One region of the Erwinia psychrophila genome, then DNA from elsewhere that is predicted to be linked to it. Evidence: predicted binding sites of a transcription regulator. Region 1 holds the regulator's gene; each other region holds the start of a gene.

Region 1 (4,215 bases):
GAAGTTCGCCGCAAGCGGCGTCCACAGAAACCCGCTCTGGTCGGAAAAAGTAAAGCGGCCGACACCCTCCGCAGCCGTTCCTCCTCTCTGAAAAAGCACAAGCAGACGAAGCCCGCGGCGTCGCAAACTTCTCGCCAGAAAACCGCTAAAGCAGGCCTTAGAGTGACGTCGGCCAGCAAAAAAGCTGCGGCTAAAAGAGGCCGTACCCGCGCCAACTTATCCCATGCCGCGCAGATAACAACCGATAACGTTTCCGCTTCTCCACTCAGGCTCAGCAAAGCACATCGCGCCCGCTATCAGAAAGCGCGTCAGACCGCCATGAGCAAGCTGATGGGTCAGTTGGGTAAACCCTATATCCGGGGTGGCGCATCACCTGACACCGGCTTCGACTGTAGCGGTCTGGTCTGGTACGCCTATAAAGATCTGGTCAGGTTCAAAATTCCCCGCACGGCGAATGAAATGTACCATCTGCGCGACGCTGCCGCCGTAAAGCGCAGCGAGCTGGAAAAAGGCGATCTGGTGTTTTTCCGCATCACCGGGCGGGGTTCGGCCGATCACGTTGGCGTTTATCTGGGGAACGGCAAATTTATCCAGTCGCCCAGCACCGGCAAGGATATTCAGGTCAGTGCGCTGGGAGATAACTACTGGCGGCAGCATTATGTGGGCGCGCGTCGGGTAATGACGCCGGGAAGTATTCGCTAAGGTGGGATGTCGGGGCCTGGCGTAACGCAGGCCCCGTGAGCTTAGTGCATAACAGCGGTGAAGCTAAAGGCAATAATCATCAGCAGTGCGCCAACGGTAGTCAGCAGCGAATATTTCAAATCAGTATCCATTTCAGCCCTCAATACCCTTACAGTTAATAACGTCTTAGATTTTCCCACAGTTAACGGTAAAAATCTCGTTTTCTCACGCCGGCCTTGTTAGAATCCCACTTTCGTTGCGCAACGGAACGATTTTACGGACTCCAGGACGCGCAACAGCAGGCCCCGATTGTCTTCTTTCCTTCCTGACGTTACTGAATGATTTTAAAAAAACGCCCCCAGACGTCAGAAAGAGCGCCCGCGGCAGGCAAACGATTAACAATATACTTATCAGCGGATTAAGATAAGTGAAGGAGTAGCTATTTAATGGCAACAATTAAAGATGTGGCCAAACGCGCCGGTGTTTCCACCACCACGGTGTCCCACGTCATCAATAAAACCCGCTTTGTCGCCGATGAGACGCGGGAAGCCGTCTGGGATGCGATCAAGGCGCTGCACTATTCCCCCAGCGCGGTGGCACGCAGCCTGAAGGTGAATCACACCAAAACGATAGGCTTACTGGCTACGTCCAGCGAAGCGCCCTACTTTGCCGAAATTATTGAGGCGGTGGAGAATCGCTGCTTCGCCAAAGGCTATACGCTAATCCTTGGCAACGCCCATAACAATTTAGAGAAGCAGCAGGCTTACCTTTCCATGATGGCGCAAAAGCGCGTTGATGGCCTGCTGGTGATGTGTTCAGAATATCCTGATGAGCTGATTAAAATGCTCGAGGACAGCCGCAATATTCCTATGGTGGTGATGGACTGGGGCGAGTCCCGCGGCGATTTTACCGATACCGTGCAGGATAACGCCTTTGAGGGCGGTTACATGGTGGGACGCTATCTTATCGATCGCGGCCATCGCGATATCGGCGCGATCCCGGGTCAGCTGGAGCGTAATACCGGCGGCGGCCGCCACGCTGGTTTCCTCAAGGCGCTTGCTGAAGCGGGTATCACCCTTCGCGACGAATGGCTGGTTCAGGGCGATTTTGAGCCGGAATCTGGCTATCGCGCCATGCAGCAGATTCTCTCCGGCAAGCAGCGCCCTACCGCGGTTTTCTGCGGCGGTGACGTCATGGCGATGGGCGCGATCTGCGCAGCGGATGAAATGGGGTTACGGGTACCACAGGATGTGTCGGTCATTGGCTACGATAACGTGCGCAACGCCCGCTACTTTACTCCGGCCCTGACAACCGTCCATCAGCCCAAAGAACGGCTTGGCGAAACGGCCTTTGATATGCTGCTCGATCGCATCACCAGCAAGCGTGAAGAGTCACAAACCATTGAAGTGCATCCAAGCCTGATTGAACGCCGCTCCGTCGCTGACGGTCCCTTCGTCGACTATCGCCGCTAGATCGCTGCCGCATCCTGTTCTCCGGTACTGTCCGGTCAGCAGGATGCGGCCCTGCTTCAGGCTCCTTCACTCAGCCATTCCCCGTTAAGCGTCTCCGATTCCCCCAGATACTCCAGCAGCCAGTTCAGCGCGGGAGAAGCGTGCTGCTGTGACCAGCTGACGCAGCAGGGGCTGTCCGGGAAGGCGGCGGCGAGCGTAATTTCACTCAGCGCCCCGCTTTTCAGCAGCGGCCGGGCAAGATGTCCCGGCACCATCCCCACGCATAACCCCGCCAGCAGGCAGTCAAACGCGCTCTCCCAGTCCGGCACCACCAGCCTGCGCTGATTATCAAGCGTCCAGGTGGTTCTTTTCGGCAGTGCGCGGGAGGTGTCTTCCAGAACCAGTGAGGGCCACTCGCGGATTTCCTCTTCGCTCAGGGTGCCCGGACGCCCGGCCAGCGGATGCCCGGCCTGCACCACGCATCGCCAGTTCAGTGCCCCCATGTCACGGAAGGCAAAACGTCCGCCCACCGGAATGGCCTGGGTAGCGCCGATCGCCACATCCACACGGCCATCGGCCAGCGCATCCCAGACGCCGTTAAACACCTCTTCCGATAAATGCAGTTCCATATCGGGAAAATGACGGTAAAAATCGACCACCAGCTGGCGGGTTCTGCTGGGTTTTACAATCCGGTCAACCGCGATATTCAACTGCCCGCGCCAGCCGTTAGCGACCTGCTGACACTGCCGCCGGGTGGAAAGCATTTTTTTGATGACACTGCGCCCTTCCTGAATAAAAACCGCGCCCGCCGCGGTCAGCACTACATCGCGATGCCGCCGTTCAAACAGCGGTACGGCCAGCCACGCTTCCATTTGCCGTACGGTATAGCTTATCGCGGAGGGCACGCGGTGTAGCTCGCTGGCCGCCCCGGTAAAACTGCCGGTTCTGGCAACGGCATCAATCACTTCAAGAGAATGTTCAGACCACATATTTTGCCTGCAAATTTTTTGAACGCACTCCGCAAATATTAGCGTTTCACAATCCCTTTCGCACGGTATTACACTCTGCCGCGTTTCATCCATCACTATTAAGAGCAAAAACATGCCGTCAAAAGGATTCACCTTCTATCTCGCGATGCTGAGCATTGTGGGTTTTCTCGCGACCGATATGTATCTCCCCGCGTTTGGCGCGATGCAGGAGGATTTACACACCGAAGCCGGAGCGATCAGTGCCAGCCTGAGCCTGTTCCTCGCCGGTTTTGCCTGCGCGCAGCTTTTCTGGGGGCCTTTGTCTGACCGGATTGGCCGCAAACCTGTCCTGCTGATGGGCCTCGGGCTGTTTTCGCTTAGCTGTGGCGCGATGTGGTGGATCAGCGATGCGACGATGCTGCTGGTGCTGCGTTTTGTGCAGGCTATCGGGATTTGTGCCGCAGCCGTTAGCTGGCAGGCGCTGGTGGTGGACCGCTATCCCGCCGCGCAGGCAAACAAAGTCTTTGCCACTATTATGCCGCTGGTCGCGCTCTCGCCGGCACTTGCTCCCCTGCTTGGCGCATGGTTGCTCAACCACTTTAGCTGGCGGGCGATCTTCGTTGCGCTGCTGTTAATTTCTGTCGCTCTGCTGTTCTGTACGCTGTTCCTTGCCAGCGGACGCCGGGCTGCTTCCACAGCATCATCGGGCAAAAGCACCGGCTTTCTTACCCTGCTGAAATCACCGGCCTACAGCGGTAATGTGCTGATTTATGCAGCCTGTTCGGCCAGCTTCTTCGCGTGGCTGACCGGATCGCCGTTTATTCTTGCTTCCCTCGGCATGTCACCGGGCAGCATCGGTCTGAGCTATTTCCCCCAGACCCTTGCGTTCCTGACGGGCGGTTATGGCTGCCGTACGCTGTTAAAACGCCGGGAAGGCGCCGCTCTGCTTCCCTGGCTGCTCGGTATCTATAGTCTCAGCATTATCGCTTTCTTTATCGCTGCCCAGCAGACTTCGCCCTCCGTCTGGGGACTGCTGCTGCCGTTTTGCGGCATTGCGCTTGCTAACGGCGCGCTCTATCCGATTGTGGTATCCAATGCTCTGCTGCCCTTCCCGG
Region 2 (4,215 bases), on a different contig from region 1:
CACCTATTTTGAATATGGCATGCTTTCCGCGCTCTGGCTGTTTAAGCGGGCGAAACTGGATGTGGTCATTCTTGAAGTGGGACTGGGCGGGCGGCTGGATGCGACCAACATTGTGGACGCTGATGTCGCTGTGGTGACCAGTATTGCCCTCGACCATACCGACTGGCTGGGGCCGGATCGCGACAGCATTGGCCGTGAAAAGGCGGGTATCTTCCGCGGCGGAAAACCTGCCGTGGTAGGGGAGCCTGATATGCCCTCAACGATCGCCGATGTCGCCGACTCGGTAGGCGCACAGCTGCTGAAGCGTGGCCGTGACTGGTCATTCCGCGTTGGCGACGACAGCTGGGCGTTCAGCGATTCACACGGTACGCTCAGCGGACTGCCGCTGCCGCAGGTGCCGCTGCCCAACGCCGCCACCGCGCTGGCGGCATTGCGGGCATCGGGGCTGAAGGTGGATGACACCCTCATCCGGCAGTGGCTGGATAAAGCGATTCTGCCAGGGCGTTTTCAGACCGTCTTGCAGTCACCGCGCGTTATCCTTGATGTGGCGCATAACCCGCACGCGGCGGCATACCTGGCTGGCCGCCTTAGCGCCCTGCCAAAAACCGGCAAGGTGCACGCGGTGGTAGGAATGCTGCATGATAAAGACATCGCCGGTACGCTGGCCTGCCTGCTACCGGAAGTTGACCAGTGGTACTGTGCGCCGCTGGCGGGCCCGCGTGGCGCGACCGCAGAGGAACTGTTAACGCATCTGCCGCAGGCGCAGGCTTTCACCAGCGTCGTCGCCGCTTACCAGCATGCGCTTTTGCAGGTTGAAGAGCGGGACGTGGTAATAGTGTGTGGTTCATTCCACACGGTAGCGCAGGTAATGGAAACGATGGAAACGGAGAAGGGCAGTGGCAAGTAAGTTTCAAAACCGTTTAGTCGGCACCATCATTATCGTGGCGCTGGGCGTGATTATTCTGCCCGGCCTGCTGGATGGTAAGAAAAAGCATTATAAAGAGGAGTTCGCGGCCATTCCGCTGGTGCCGAAGCCTGGCGATCAGCAGGAGACTGACATGGTACCGCCGGTCACCCAGTCGCTCCCGGCCCACCCTCCAGCCAGCCTGGCGCCAGAGGGAAGCGGCAACGACAATCCGTCGCGGGCGGAGAGCGGCTCAAATGCGCCGCAGTCCTCTAACCAGCCGACGGTGATCACGCCGCCGCCGGTACAGCAGTCCCGGCCTGAGCCTGAACCAGTCAGGAAACCGGTACCCGCGGCACAGCCTAAACCGCAGCCGAAGCCGGTAGAAAAACCGGCTCCTGTAGAGAAGCCGAAGCCTCAGCCTAAGCCTAAGCCGGAAACGGCGCCGGCAGAGCGTGAAAGTGCACCGACGGGCCAGGCCTGGGTCGTGCAGCTTGGCGCGCTGAAAAACGCCGCCAAAGTCGATGAGATTGTGGCGAAGCTACGCCTCTCAGGCTACCGTGCCTTTACCGTGCCGGCTTCTCCCGTGCAGGGGCAAATCACCCGTATTTACGTCGGGCCTGATGCCTCAAAGGCCAAATTGCAGGGGTCCATCGGTGAGCTGAAAGGTCTTTCCGGACTGAGCGGCGTAATTAAGCCCTATAGCGTTCGCTAACGGTTCCGGCACGATTTTCGCGCCCTGACAGGGGCGCGATGCTTTATTGAAAGGCTGTGCCTGTTACTGTGAAAGATACAGCCTTTCATTCCCCATTAAGCGCACCCCCGGCCTGCGTAAAATAGCGGTGCTGGCGGGCGTTAATTTACTGTAAATCAGGCGGTTGTTTTCTCCACACGTCAGGTGCCCTCCGCCTGTCCGGCCGGGGAGCAAACGCCGTTTTTTTAAGCAAGGCGTTTTAATTAAACGGGCAAAGGAAAACGGTACGCAAACGTTTTCTTTTTCTGTTAGAATTCGCCCCGAACTGGATGCAGAAGAGTTCATGGTCTGGATAGATTACGTCATTATTGCGGTTATTGGTTTTTCGGCTCTCGTGAGCCTGATCCGTGGGTTCGTCCGGGAAGCACTTTCTCTCGTCACCTGGGGTTGCGCATTTTTTGTCGCCAGCCATTACTACAGCTTCCTTGCCGTCTGGTTTACAGGTTTTGAAGACGAACTGGTTCGAAATGGCATCGCCATTGCGGTGTTGTTCATTGCCACGCTGTTAGTCGGGGCAATCGTCAACTACGTGATTGGGTCGCTGGTTGAAAAAACCGGCCTGTCGGGTACCGACAGGGTACTGGGAGTCTGTTTCGGGGCATTACGCGGCGTGCTGATCGTATCAGCCATTCTGTTTTTCCTCGACACATTCACCGGTTTTTCCAAAAGCCCGGACTGGCAGCAGTCCCAGCTTGTTCCCCAGTTCAGTTATGTTATCAGGTGGTTTTTTGACTACCTGCAAAGCACGTCGAGTTTTTTACCCCGGTAATCGAGCCGGGGTTGCGGCTTATGAGGATATGACAACATGTGCGGTATTGTCGGGATCGCCGGTTTTATGCCGGTCAACCAGTCGATTTATGACGCGTTAACGGTGCTTCAGCACCGTGGGCAGGATGCGGCGGGCATCGTTACTATTGATGCCTTAAACTGTTTCCGCCTGCGTAAAGCAAACGGACTGGTCAGCGATATTTTTGAAGCCCGCCATATGCAGCGTTTGCAGGGCAATATGGGGATTGGCCACGTGCGCTATCCTACAGCGGGAAGCTCCAGCGCTTCCGAAGCGCAGCCTTTCTACGTCAACTCGCCTTACGGCATTACGCTTGCGCACAACGGCAACCTGACCAACGCCCACGAACTGCGTAAGCAGCTGTTTGAAAGCGGTCGCCGTCATGTCAACACCACCTCAGATTCTGAGATCCTGCTGAATATCTTTGCGGTTGAGCTGGATCGCTTTCAGCACTACCCGCTGGAAGCCGAAAACATTTTTGCGGCCGTTGCGGCGGTGCACCAGCAGGTTCGCGGCGCTTACGCCTGCGTGGCGATGATCATCGGCCACGGCCTGGTGGCTTTCCGCGATCCTAACGGCATTCGCCCGCTGGTCATTGGCAAGCGCGGCATGCAGGATGGCCGCAGCGAATATATGGTGGCCTCTGAAAGCGTGGCGCTGGATACGCTCGGCTTTGAATTCCTGCGCGACGTTGCGCCAGGCGAAGCGGTCTACGTCACCGAGAAAGGGCAGCTGTTTACGCGTCAGTGCGCGGAAAACCCGAAATGCAATCCCTGCCTGTTTGAGTACGTCTATTTTTCCCGCCCGGATTCGTTCCTGGACAAAATCTCCGTCTACAGCGCACGCGTCCGTATGGGCACCAAGCTGGGCGAGAAAATTGCCCGCGAGTGGGAAGATCTGGATATCGATGTGGTCATTCCGATCCCGGAAACCTCCTGCGATATCGCGCTGGAGATGGCCCGCATTCTGGATAAGCCTTACCGTCAGGGGTTCGTTAAAAACCGCTACGTGGGCCGTACCTTTATCATGCCGGGCCAGCATCAGCGCCGCAGCGCCGTCAGGCGTAAGCTGAACGCCAACCGCGCGGAGTTTCGTGATAAGAACGTGCTGCTGGTGGATGATTCCATCGTTCGCGGCACCACGTCTGAGCAGATCATTGAGATGGCCCGCGAAGCCGGCGCGAAAAAAGTCTATCTCGCCTCCGCCGCGCCGGAAATCCGTTTCCCGAACGTTTATGGCATCGATATGCCAAGCGCAACGGAACTGATTGCCCACGGTCGTGAAGTGGAAGAGATCCGCCAGCTGATTGGTGCGGATGCGCTGATTTTCCAGGATCTCAGCGATCTTATCGACGCCGTTCGTGAAGAGAATCCGGATATCGCTCAGTTTGAGTGTTCGGTCTTCAACGGGGTTTACGTCACTAAAGATGTCGATCAGCAGTATCTTGAATATCTGCAGTCGCTGCGGAATGACGATGCCAAAGCGATGGCTCGTCAGAACGAAGTGGAAAATCTGGAAATGCACAACGAAGGTTAATACCCTTAACGGTGTGTCAGCAGGTATGATGGGCTGGAAGCGATTCCGGCCCATTTCTTTTTTTTGGCCCGCCGGTTTTGCGGGCCCTTTTCGTCTTTAACAGCGCAGGTTTATTATGAAAAAACTCATTATCGGCATCTCAGGCGCCAGCGGCGTGATTTACGGCGTACGTGCGTTGCAGATCCTGCAGCAGGTCAGCGGGGTGGAAACCCATCTGGTAATGAGTCAGGCGGC
Region 3 (4,215 bases), on a different contig from region 1:
CGTGTCGCTGCAGAAGTCTGATGGCTCCTATTTCGGTAAGAAAAAATATACGCTACAGCTGGAGCAGGAAGGCTATGTGCCGCAAACGATCCCGCTGGAGCTAAGTCCCAACCTCTGGTATATCCTGGGCAATATTCCTCTTGGCGGGATACCGGGCTGGCTTATCGTCGATCCTTTCAACGGCGGCATGTACAAGATCGAACCGGCAAGAATCTATAGCAACATGAGTCTGGTCGGTGCCCGCAGTTAACCACAAAACCTAAGGGCTTCCTCTCACGGAAGCCCTCTCTTTGCCGCTACTGCGCGGTAGGCTGAACCATCGCGTGCGCGGGCTTATTCTTCTCCAGATACTGATGCTGGAAAATACACATGCGGATGGTATTGCGGTATTCGCCATTAATAAAGAACTCGTGGATCAGTTCTCCCTCAATTTCAAATCCGAGCTTGGTATAGATATGGATCGCTTTCTCATTCTCTTTATCAACAATCAGATAGAGCTTGTAGAGGTTCAGCACTGAGAAGCCATACTCCATCGCCAGCCTGGCGGCCTTACTGGCCAGCCCTTTGCCCTGATGAGCAGGATCGATAATGATCTGAAATTCGGCGCGGCGATGAATGTGGTTGATCTCGACCAGCTCTACCAGTCCCGCTTTATCTCCCTCGTGCTCCACAACAAAACGGCGTTCGCTCTGGTCATGGATATGCTTGTCGTAGAGATCGGAAAGCTCGACAAATGCCTCGTAGGGCTCTTCAAACCAGTAGCGCATGACGCTGGCGTTGTTATCAAGCTGGTGGACAAAATGGAGATCTTCGCGCTCCAGGGGGCGAAGCTTCACGCCATTCGCGGCGGGCATGGCAGACATATAGAATCCCTTAGTGGATGCAGTATTGCATAAGGATTATATGACTGACGACGGGAAATGGCACGACGGAAGGAGGGGAGAACAGCGCCAGCATGGACTTTCACGCTGGCGTTGCGTGAGCGTTTACCCGATTAGAAATTGTAGCCTGCGACCAGGTAATAGCCCCAGCCGGTGGACTTCACTTCAAACGGGCCGCTGCCGAAGTTCAGCTCGCTGCCGTCGGCCCACTGACCGCCGTTGTGGAAGTAACGTGCCACAATGGAGTAGTGCCAGTGGTCATATCCCAGCGAAATAATATGGCTGGACGCGATAGAGTTGCTGCTGCGTGATGAGCCCCCTTTGTCGCGCAGATCGGAACCCCAGTCAAAGTTGGTAAAGCCAACGTAGCCAAGGTTGCCGCCCCAAAGGGTGGTGATAGGCACAAAGTACTTCACCTTGAAGCGGTAGCCATCCCAGCTGTTTTCGTTCGCCGCGCCGTAGTTTTCCCACTGGTATTTGGCATAGACGTTCAGCGACAGACCGATATCGGAATGGGTATCGATATCCGTGCCCAGACCCATATACCAGGTATTCTGGCGATTGTCGCTGTTACGGCCCATATCGTAGATATAGTTATTAGCGAAATACCACTCTTTGAATGGACCAAAGCTCAGGTCGGTATTGGTGAGCTTATCGATTGAGAAGCGCGGCTCAATCTCCATAAACATTGGGGAGCCGTGATCGAAAATGCCGTTGGCATTCGAGTTACCCACGCCGAAGAAGTTCGGCAGATCCAGATAACCGTAGAAATCGAACCAGTCTTTTTTGGCGAAAGCTTCATATTCCAGATAGACGTCGTTATTGAACTGAGGTCCAAAGCGGGTGTGATAGCTGCCCACTACGTTGACGCTCTGGTGCCACCAGTCGGAGGCGTAATCAGGGCCTTCGCTTGCCGCTGTCGATGAAGCGCTATAAGAGAGCGCTGCCAGGGCGCCAGCCATCAGAATTTTATATTTCATTCTATTACCACATGCTTAATGACCATTTTCAGCAGCCACTGCGATGGTCTTGTTAAGTCGTCAACAGGAAAGGAATGGGGGGCCGCTCGCACAGCCGAAAACACCCGTCTTGAATGCAGCGGCAGTGTGCCGCGATTCGGGCTTAAGGAAATAGATATCGCTCACACTTGTCAAACCTTGTTTCATTTCAGTTTAAGTGAATTGTGATCTGTTTCACAGTTATGCCGGTGGAGGCGTCATTCTCTCCTCATTAAGCCGCAGCAGCGCATTTTACCCGCAGGTAATCGTTTGCCCCGGTAAGATGAGCGTAAAGTGAAGATAAAGTGACATAGCGACGGAAGAACAGGTGAATAAGAGAAGCGTCAGTAGATAAGGCCAACTTATGGATAAAGCAGCCCTGGAGAGCAACAATGTTTTTGGGAATAGCGACGGAAGAGTAAAAAAGAGGCGGAAAGGGGAGGCTGCCGGAACCGGAGAAAAGGTCCACCTGCTCAGCAGGCGGACCCTCGTCTTTAACGAACCACGTGCAGGAAGTGCATGTGTTTCTCATACTGATCGAGAATGTCGTGCAGGATCTGTTCCTGATTCCAGCCCATCACGTCATAATCCTGGCCGCCTTCTTTCAGGTAGACCTCAGCACGGTAGTACGTTTGTTCCTCATCCTTATCGTTGCCGCCCATACCCGCCAGGGCAAAGGTCGGCTGAAGATAAGGACGCAGGCGCACCTCGTAAACGAAGTTCAGCTCATTACCGAGATCCACTTCGAAGTGAATGCGGTCATCGCCGCTCTCATCGGTAAAGGAGGTTGTACTCTGTTTAGCAAGTTCAGCCTCAACCATTTTCATCGCTGGCGAGATCACTTCAACAATGAAACGCTTAACCTGGGAACGTTTCGGGAAGTAAGCGATGTTCCGCAATCTCCGCTGCCATGAAATTGGGTTTCTTGCCGCCGTTGGCGCAATTGTGGCGACCTGTTTACTGTCCCGCTTCCAGGCATCAACCCGCAGGGCTTTAATCAGCCCGTACATGGCCATCAGCAGAATAACGGCAAAGGGCAGCGCACTGGCAATGGTTGCCGTTTGCAGCGCCTTCATACCGCCCGCGAGCAGTAGCGTGATGGCAACAACGCCCATCATTGCCGCCCAGAAGATACGCTGCCAGACCGGCGTCTTGTCGCTGCCGCCGGACGCCAGGGTATCAACAACCAGCGCGCCGGAGTCGGCTGAGGTCACAAAAAAGACCACAACCATTGCCATAGCAATAAAGGAGAGCACCGAACTGAACGGGAAATGCTCCAGGAAGTTGAACAGGGCCAGCGTCTGGTCGGATTGCACCGTGTTAGCCAGGTCGCGCGCGTTCTCGACCATGATCATCCAGATGGCGCTGTTGCCGAAAAAGGTCATCCAGAGCAGCGTAAAGCCGGTAGGAACAAACAGCACGCCGGTCACAAATTCGCGGATAGTACGTCCGCGGGAAACGCGGGCGATAAACATCCCAACAAACGGAGACCAGGCAAGCCACCAGCCCCAGTAGAACAGCGTCCAGCCGCCCAGCCAGCTGCTGGACTTCGGCTCGTAGGCGTAGAGGTTAAACGTTTTGGTGACGATCTCGGAGAGATAGCCGCCGGTATTTTCCACGAAGGATTTCAGCAGCAGAACCGTTGGGCCCAGCGTTCCGACCAGCAGCAGCAGCAGTACCGCCAGTCCCAGATTAAGCTCTGATAACAGGCGGATGCCTTTATCAAGACCGGAAACGACCGACAGCGTGGCCAGTCCGGTAATGATCACAATCAGCATCACCTGCATGGTTTCATTTACCGGCAGCCCGAAGAGATGATTCAGACCGGCGTTGACCTGCAGCACACCGTAACCGAGCGACGTTGCCACGCCCAGAACGGTACCGATAATGGCGAAAATATCGACCGCATGGCCCAGCGGACCATAAATCCGGTTACCGATAATAGGGTAAAGCGCCGAACGCAGGGTCAGCGGCAGACCGTGACGGTAGCTGAAAAACGCCAGGATCAGGGCAACAATGGCATAAATTGCCCATGCATGCAGACCCCAGTGGAAAAAGGTAATACGAAGCGCCTCTTTGGCTGCCTGTACGGTTTCCGGCGTCCCGGTTGGCGGTGCCATGTAATGCATGACGGGTTCCGCCACGCCGAAGAACATCAGCCCGATACCCATACCGGCCGAAAAAAGCATGGCGAACCAGGAGATGTAGCTGAAATCGGGTTCAGCGTGATCCGGTCCAAGTTTGATATCGCCAAAGCGCGACAGGCCAAGATAGGCCACCGTCAACAGGATCAGGGCGACGGTGAGGATGTAAAACCAGCTCGCGTTGGTAAAGAT
Region 4 (4,215 bases), 350 kb from region 1:
CGCGATTGTCGATCCCGGTGGCGATGCGGAAAAAATCAAAGCGCAGGTGGCCGAAAAGGCGGTGACGGTAACGCAGATCCTGCTGACTCACGGACACCTTGATCATGCAGGCGCGGCGGCTGAGCTGGCGGCGTTTTACGCTGTGCCGGTGGTGGGACCGCACAAGGCCGATGCGTTCTGGCTTGAAGGACTGCCAGAACAAAGCCGGATGTTTGGACTTGCGGAATGCGCGCCGCTTACGCCGGATCGCTGGCTGAATGAAGGAGATACCGTCCAGGTCGGCAAGATTCTGTTCGAAATCCTGCTCTGCCCAGGCCACACGCCAGGACATATCGTCTTCTTCAGTCGCGCTGACCGGCTACTGGTTTCCGGTGACGTTATTTTTAGCGGCGGAGTGGGGCGTACCGATTTCCCTCAGGGCAGCCACAGCGATTTGATCCACGCGATTAAGCATAAATTACTGCCGCTGGGCGATGACGTTGCTTTCCTGCCGGGACATGGGCCTGCCTCCACGCTGGGTCGCGAACGCATCTCCAATCCTTTTCTTCAGTAACCGGATGCACCCACAAAAAAGCCTGCGTATGCAGGCTTTTTTTATCAGAATGACCGTTACAGAACGGCCACAATAGCTTCGCACAGCGGCGACATATTGTCCGGTGTCATTCCCGCGACGTTGACGCGCCCCGAGTTGACGGCGTAGACGCCGAACTCTTCACGCAGACGCACCACCTGATCTTTGGTCAGGCCGCTGAATGAGAACATACCGTTCTGATTAATGATGAAGCTGAAATCACCTTTTGCGCCTTTTTCCTGCAGCGTGTTAACGAACAGCTGGCGCATACGCTGAATACGCTGACGCATATCTGTCAGCTCCTGCTCCCAGATGCCGCGCAGTGCGCTGTTACCAAGAATAGTGGCTACTACTGCCGCACCGTGTGCGGGTGGGTTGGAGTAGTTGGCGCGGATGGTGTATTTAATCTGACTGAAAGCCTTATCGGCAATGCTGGCGTCAGCGGCGACCAGAGTCAGCGCCCCGACGCGCTCATTATACAGGCCGAAGTTTTTTGAATAGGAGCTGGCCACCAGCAGTTCCTGATGTGCTGCTGCAAAAATACGCAGTCCTTCAGCATCCTCTTCCAGCCCACGGGCAAAGCCCTGATAGGCGAAATCAAACAGCGGCAGCCAGCCGCTGGCCAGTGAAAGCCTGGCAAGTTCGGCCCACTGCTCAGCAGAAGGGTCAACGCCGGTTGGGTTATGGCAGCAGCCGTGGAACAACACGATATCGCCTGCCTGAGCCTCACCCAGTGACTTCACCATGCCGTCAAAGTCCAGCGAATGGCTGGCCGCGTCGTAATAGTGATATTCACACACTTCCAGACCAGCAGACTCAAAGACGTTTTTATGGTTTGGCCAGCTTGGATTGCTGACCCAGACGCGTTTTGCGCTGGTCTGGGTGGCAATGAAGTCGGCAGCAACGCGCAGTGCGCCCGTGCCGCCAGGCGTCTGGGCCGTGCGCGCCCGCGTACCGTTAATCGCATTATTCTGACCAAAAAGCAGCGCCTGGGTGCATTTGCCAAAGTCCGCAAGACCATCAATGCTCAGGTAATTCTTGGTCGTTTCGTTTTCCAGCAGATACTGCTCAGCCTTTTTAACGCTGGTCAGCACCGGCGTCTGACCGGTTTCATCTTTATAGACGCCGATGCCAAGATTAATCTTATGAGGGCGGTCATCAGCGCGGAAAAGATCGGCTAAACCAAGAATAGGGTCGGCAGGTGCTGCTGCAATGCGTTCAAACATAGTCGAAGTCCGTTAGCGTAATCTGAAGCGAAGTGAAGCCTCAGGTTACCGCCACGACGCACAAATTGCCAACCGTTTGCGTTAAAAAAATGCGTGAAAGCAGGGGTAAGATCAACGGAGTAAGAGAAGGGGAAGTGCTGAAAACAAAAACGGGGCCGAAGCCCCGTTTCAGGATTGCGCGAGGGTGAAGGCTCACCCCGGCAGGCAATTAGAACTGGTAAACCAGACCAACTGCTACAGTGTCACCAGAGTTCACAGCCAGACGGTTGTCATCGTCGATCTGGTTGATGATGTAGTCAACATAGGTAGACATGTTTTTGTTGAAGTAGTAGGTTGCGCCCACTTCAAAGTATTTAGTCAGGTCAACATCACCCACGCCCTCAATGTCTTTCGCTTTAGACTGCACGTAAGCGATGGACGGACGCAGACCGAAGTCGAACTGGTACTGTGCAACCAGCTCAATCTGCTGAGTTTTGTTAGCAAAACCGACGCTACCTGAAGTCAGGTTTCCTACAGAATTATCTTCAACGAAGGTAGCGTTACGCGTTTCGCTGTACATGGCTGCCAGATAGATATTGTTGGCATCATATTTCAGTGCGGTCGCCCACTGCTCAGCACGGTCTCCACCGTTACCGAAGAAAGAGTTCACCTGGCCGTTAGTACGGTCGCTGGAGCCATAAGCACCAGAGATAGCGATACCAACTGGCAGGGTATAGGTAGCGGACATCGCGTAGCCGTCACCATTTGCCTTGTCGATGCTACGTGAGTTTGCCTGAACACCGTCTTCATTTTTACCCTGGTACTGTGCGGCGAAGTCCAGACCGTCAACCAGACCAAAGAAGTTGGTGTTACGGTAAGTCGCGAAGCCGTTACCACGACCTACAAAGAAGTTATCTGAATAAGCAGCATCACCGCCGAACTCAGGCAGCATATCGGTCCAGCTCATTGGATCATAAACAACACCGTAGTTACGACCATAGTCGAAAGAACCGGCATCGCCGAATTTCAGACCGGCAAAGCCCAGACGGGTTTTGTTGCCAACCTGATAGTCATTTCCGCCTTCAGAGTGGTTAGCCTGAACGTTATATTCCCACTGGCCGTAACCGGTCAGCATATCGTTAATCTGGGTTTCACCTTTGAAACCAAAGCGCACGTATGACTTGTCGCCATCAGTTGCGTAACCATCATTATCAGCGAAGTAATGCAGACCAACGGCTTTACCATAGAGGTCCAGCTTGTTGCCGTCTTTATTATAAATTTCTGCTGCATTGGCTGCACCAGCTGCTAACAGTGCTGGGATTACCAGTGCCAGAATGTTGCGCTTCATCATTATTTATTACCCTCATTGGAGTTATTTGGACACCTGCCACTGCCGTCAACAATTCTTTACAGAACCCTGAAGAGAGTTTGGTGTCTTCCTGTGTCTGCACGCATCTTTCCATTCGTAGCGCCGTTAATCTAGCCCGAAAATGCTACTAATCTCTTATTCTGGTTACAGGAGGAAAATATGTATTACAAAATGTAAAAATTACGGAACTTTGTGAGATACCTCATAATTTCCAAAAATAAAAAAAGGCCAGCTAAGCTGACCTTTAATATATATATGAATTTCTTATATTTAATGCGATAAATCAGAAGCTGGCGTTGCGTGGCGTCCGCGGGAAGGCGATAACGTCCCTGACATTCTGTACGCCGGTAACGTAGGCAATTAACCTTTCAAAACCTAAGCCAAAGCCGGAATGCGGTACGGTGCCGTACCGGCGCAGATCGCGGTACCACCAGTAATCTTCTTTATTCAGCCCCATTTCAGCCAGGCGGGCATCCAGCACATCCAGACGCTCTTCACGCTGCGATCCACCGATAATTTCGCCGATGCCTGGCGCCAGTACGTCCATGGCGGCAACGGTTTTACCGTCATCGTTCAGGCGCATATAAAATGCCTTGATATCTTTCGGGTAGTTTTTTACCACGACCGGGGCTTTGAAGTGCTTCTCAGCCAGATAGCGCTCGTGTTCGGAAGAAAGATCGATACCCCAGGAGACCGCATTCTCGAACTTTTCACCGCAGGCGCTCAGGATCTCAATAGCATCGGTGTAGTCCACCTGGGCAAAATCCGTCGTCACAAAACGTTCCAGACGAGAGACGGCATCTTTATCAACGCGTTCAGCAAAGAAGGCCATATCATCAGCGCGCTCTTCAAGCACCGCTTTGAACACATATTTCAACATCGCTTCCGCCAGGGCGGCATTATCTTCCAGATCGGCGAAGGCCACTTCCGGCTCCAGCATCCAGAATTCCGCCAGGTGACGGCTGGTATGGGAGTTTTCGGCGCGGAAGGTCGGTCCAAAGGTGTAGATTTTAGAAATCGCGCTGGCGTACGTCTCACCGTTCAGCTGACCTGAAACGGTCAGAAACGCC

The links. Region 1 encodes PurR, which represses purine synthesis genes. Its sites were predicted from a motif close to CANGCAAACGTTTGCNTG; they were not measured.
Region 2: cvpA (colicin V production protein) is a predicted target of PurR. The motif match lies at 1,884-1,901, and genes of this name have one in related genera.
Region 3: AAH446_RS15605 (nucleoside-specific channel-forming protein Tsx) is a predicted target of PurR. The motif match lies at 2,139-2,156, and genes of this name have one in related genera.
Region 4: AAH446_RS04435 (amino acid aminotransferase) is a predicted target of PurR. The motif match lies at 1,863-1,880, and genes of this name have one in related genera.

Annotation. Positions count from the first base shown of each region.
Region 1 covers NZ_JBCHVB010000001.1:599,615-603,829, forward strand. The annotation lists gene AAH446_RS02690 (C40 family peptidase) at 1-702, shown strand, start outside; gene cydH (cytochrome bd-I oxidase subunit CydH) at 744-833, opposite strand; gene purR (HTH-type transcriptional repressor PurR) at 1,128-2,153, shown strand; gene punR (DNA-binding transcriptional activator PunR) at 2,210-3,121, opposite strand; gene punC (purine nucleoside transporter PunC) at 3,234-4,215, shown strand, end outside.
Region 2 covers NZ_JBCHVB010000003.1:66,996-71,210, forward strand. The annotation lists gene folC (bifunctional tetrahydrofolate synthase/dihydrofolate synthase) at 1-907, shown strand, start outside; gene dedD (cell division protein DedD) at 897-1,619, shown strand; gene cvpA (colicin V production protein) at 1,942-2,427, shown strand; gene purF (amidophosphoribosyltransferase) at 2,464-3,981, shown strand; gene AAH446_RS09335 (UbiX family flavin prenyltransferase) at 4,097-4,215, shown strand, end outside.
Region 3 covers NZ_JBCHVB010000006.1:235,075-239,289, reverse strand. The annotation lists gene AAH446_RS15615 (putative periplasmic lipoprotein) at 1-250, shown strand, start outside; gene speG (spermidine N1-acetyltransferase) at 297-854, opposite strand; gene AAH446_RS15605 (nucleoside-specific channel-forming protein Tsx) at 995-1,861, opposite strand; gene AAH446_RS15600 (BCCT family transporter) at 2,374-4,215, opposite strand, start outside.
Region 4 covers NZ_JBCHVB010000001.1:953,027-957,241, reverse strand. The annotation lists gene AAH446_RS04440 (MBL fold metallo-hydrolase) at 1-553, shown strand, start outside; gene AAH446_RS04435 (amino acid aminotransferase) at 610-1,797, opposite strand; gene ompF (porin OmpF) at 2,006-3,127, opposite strand; gene asnS (asparagine--tRNA ligase) at 3,429-4,215, opposite strand, start outside.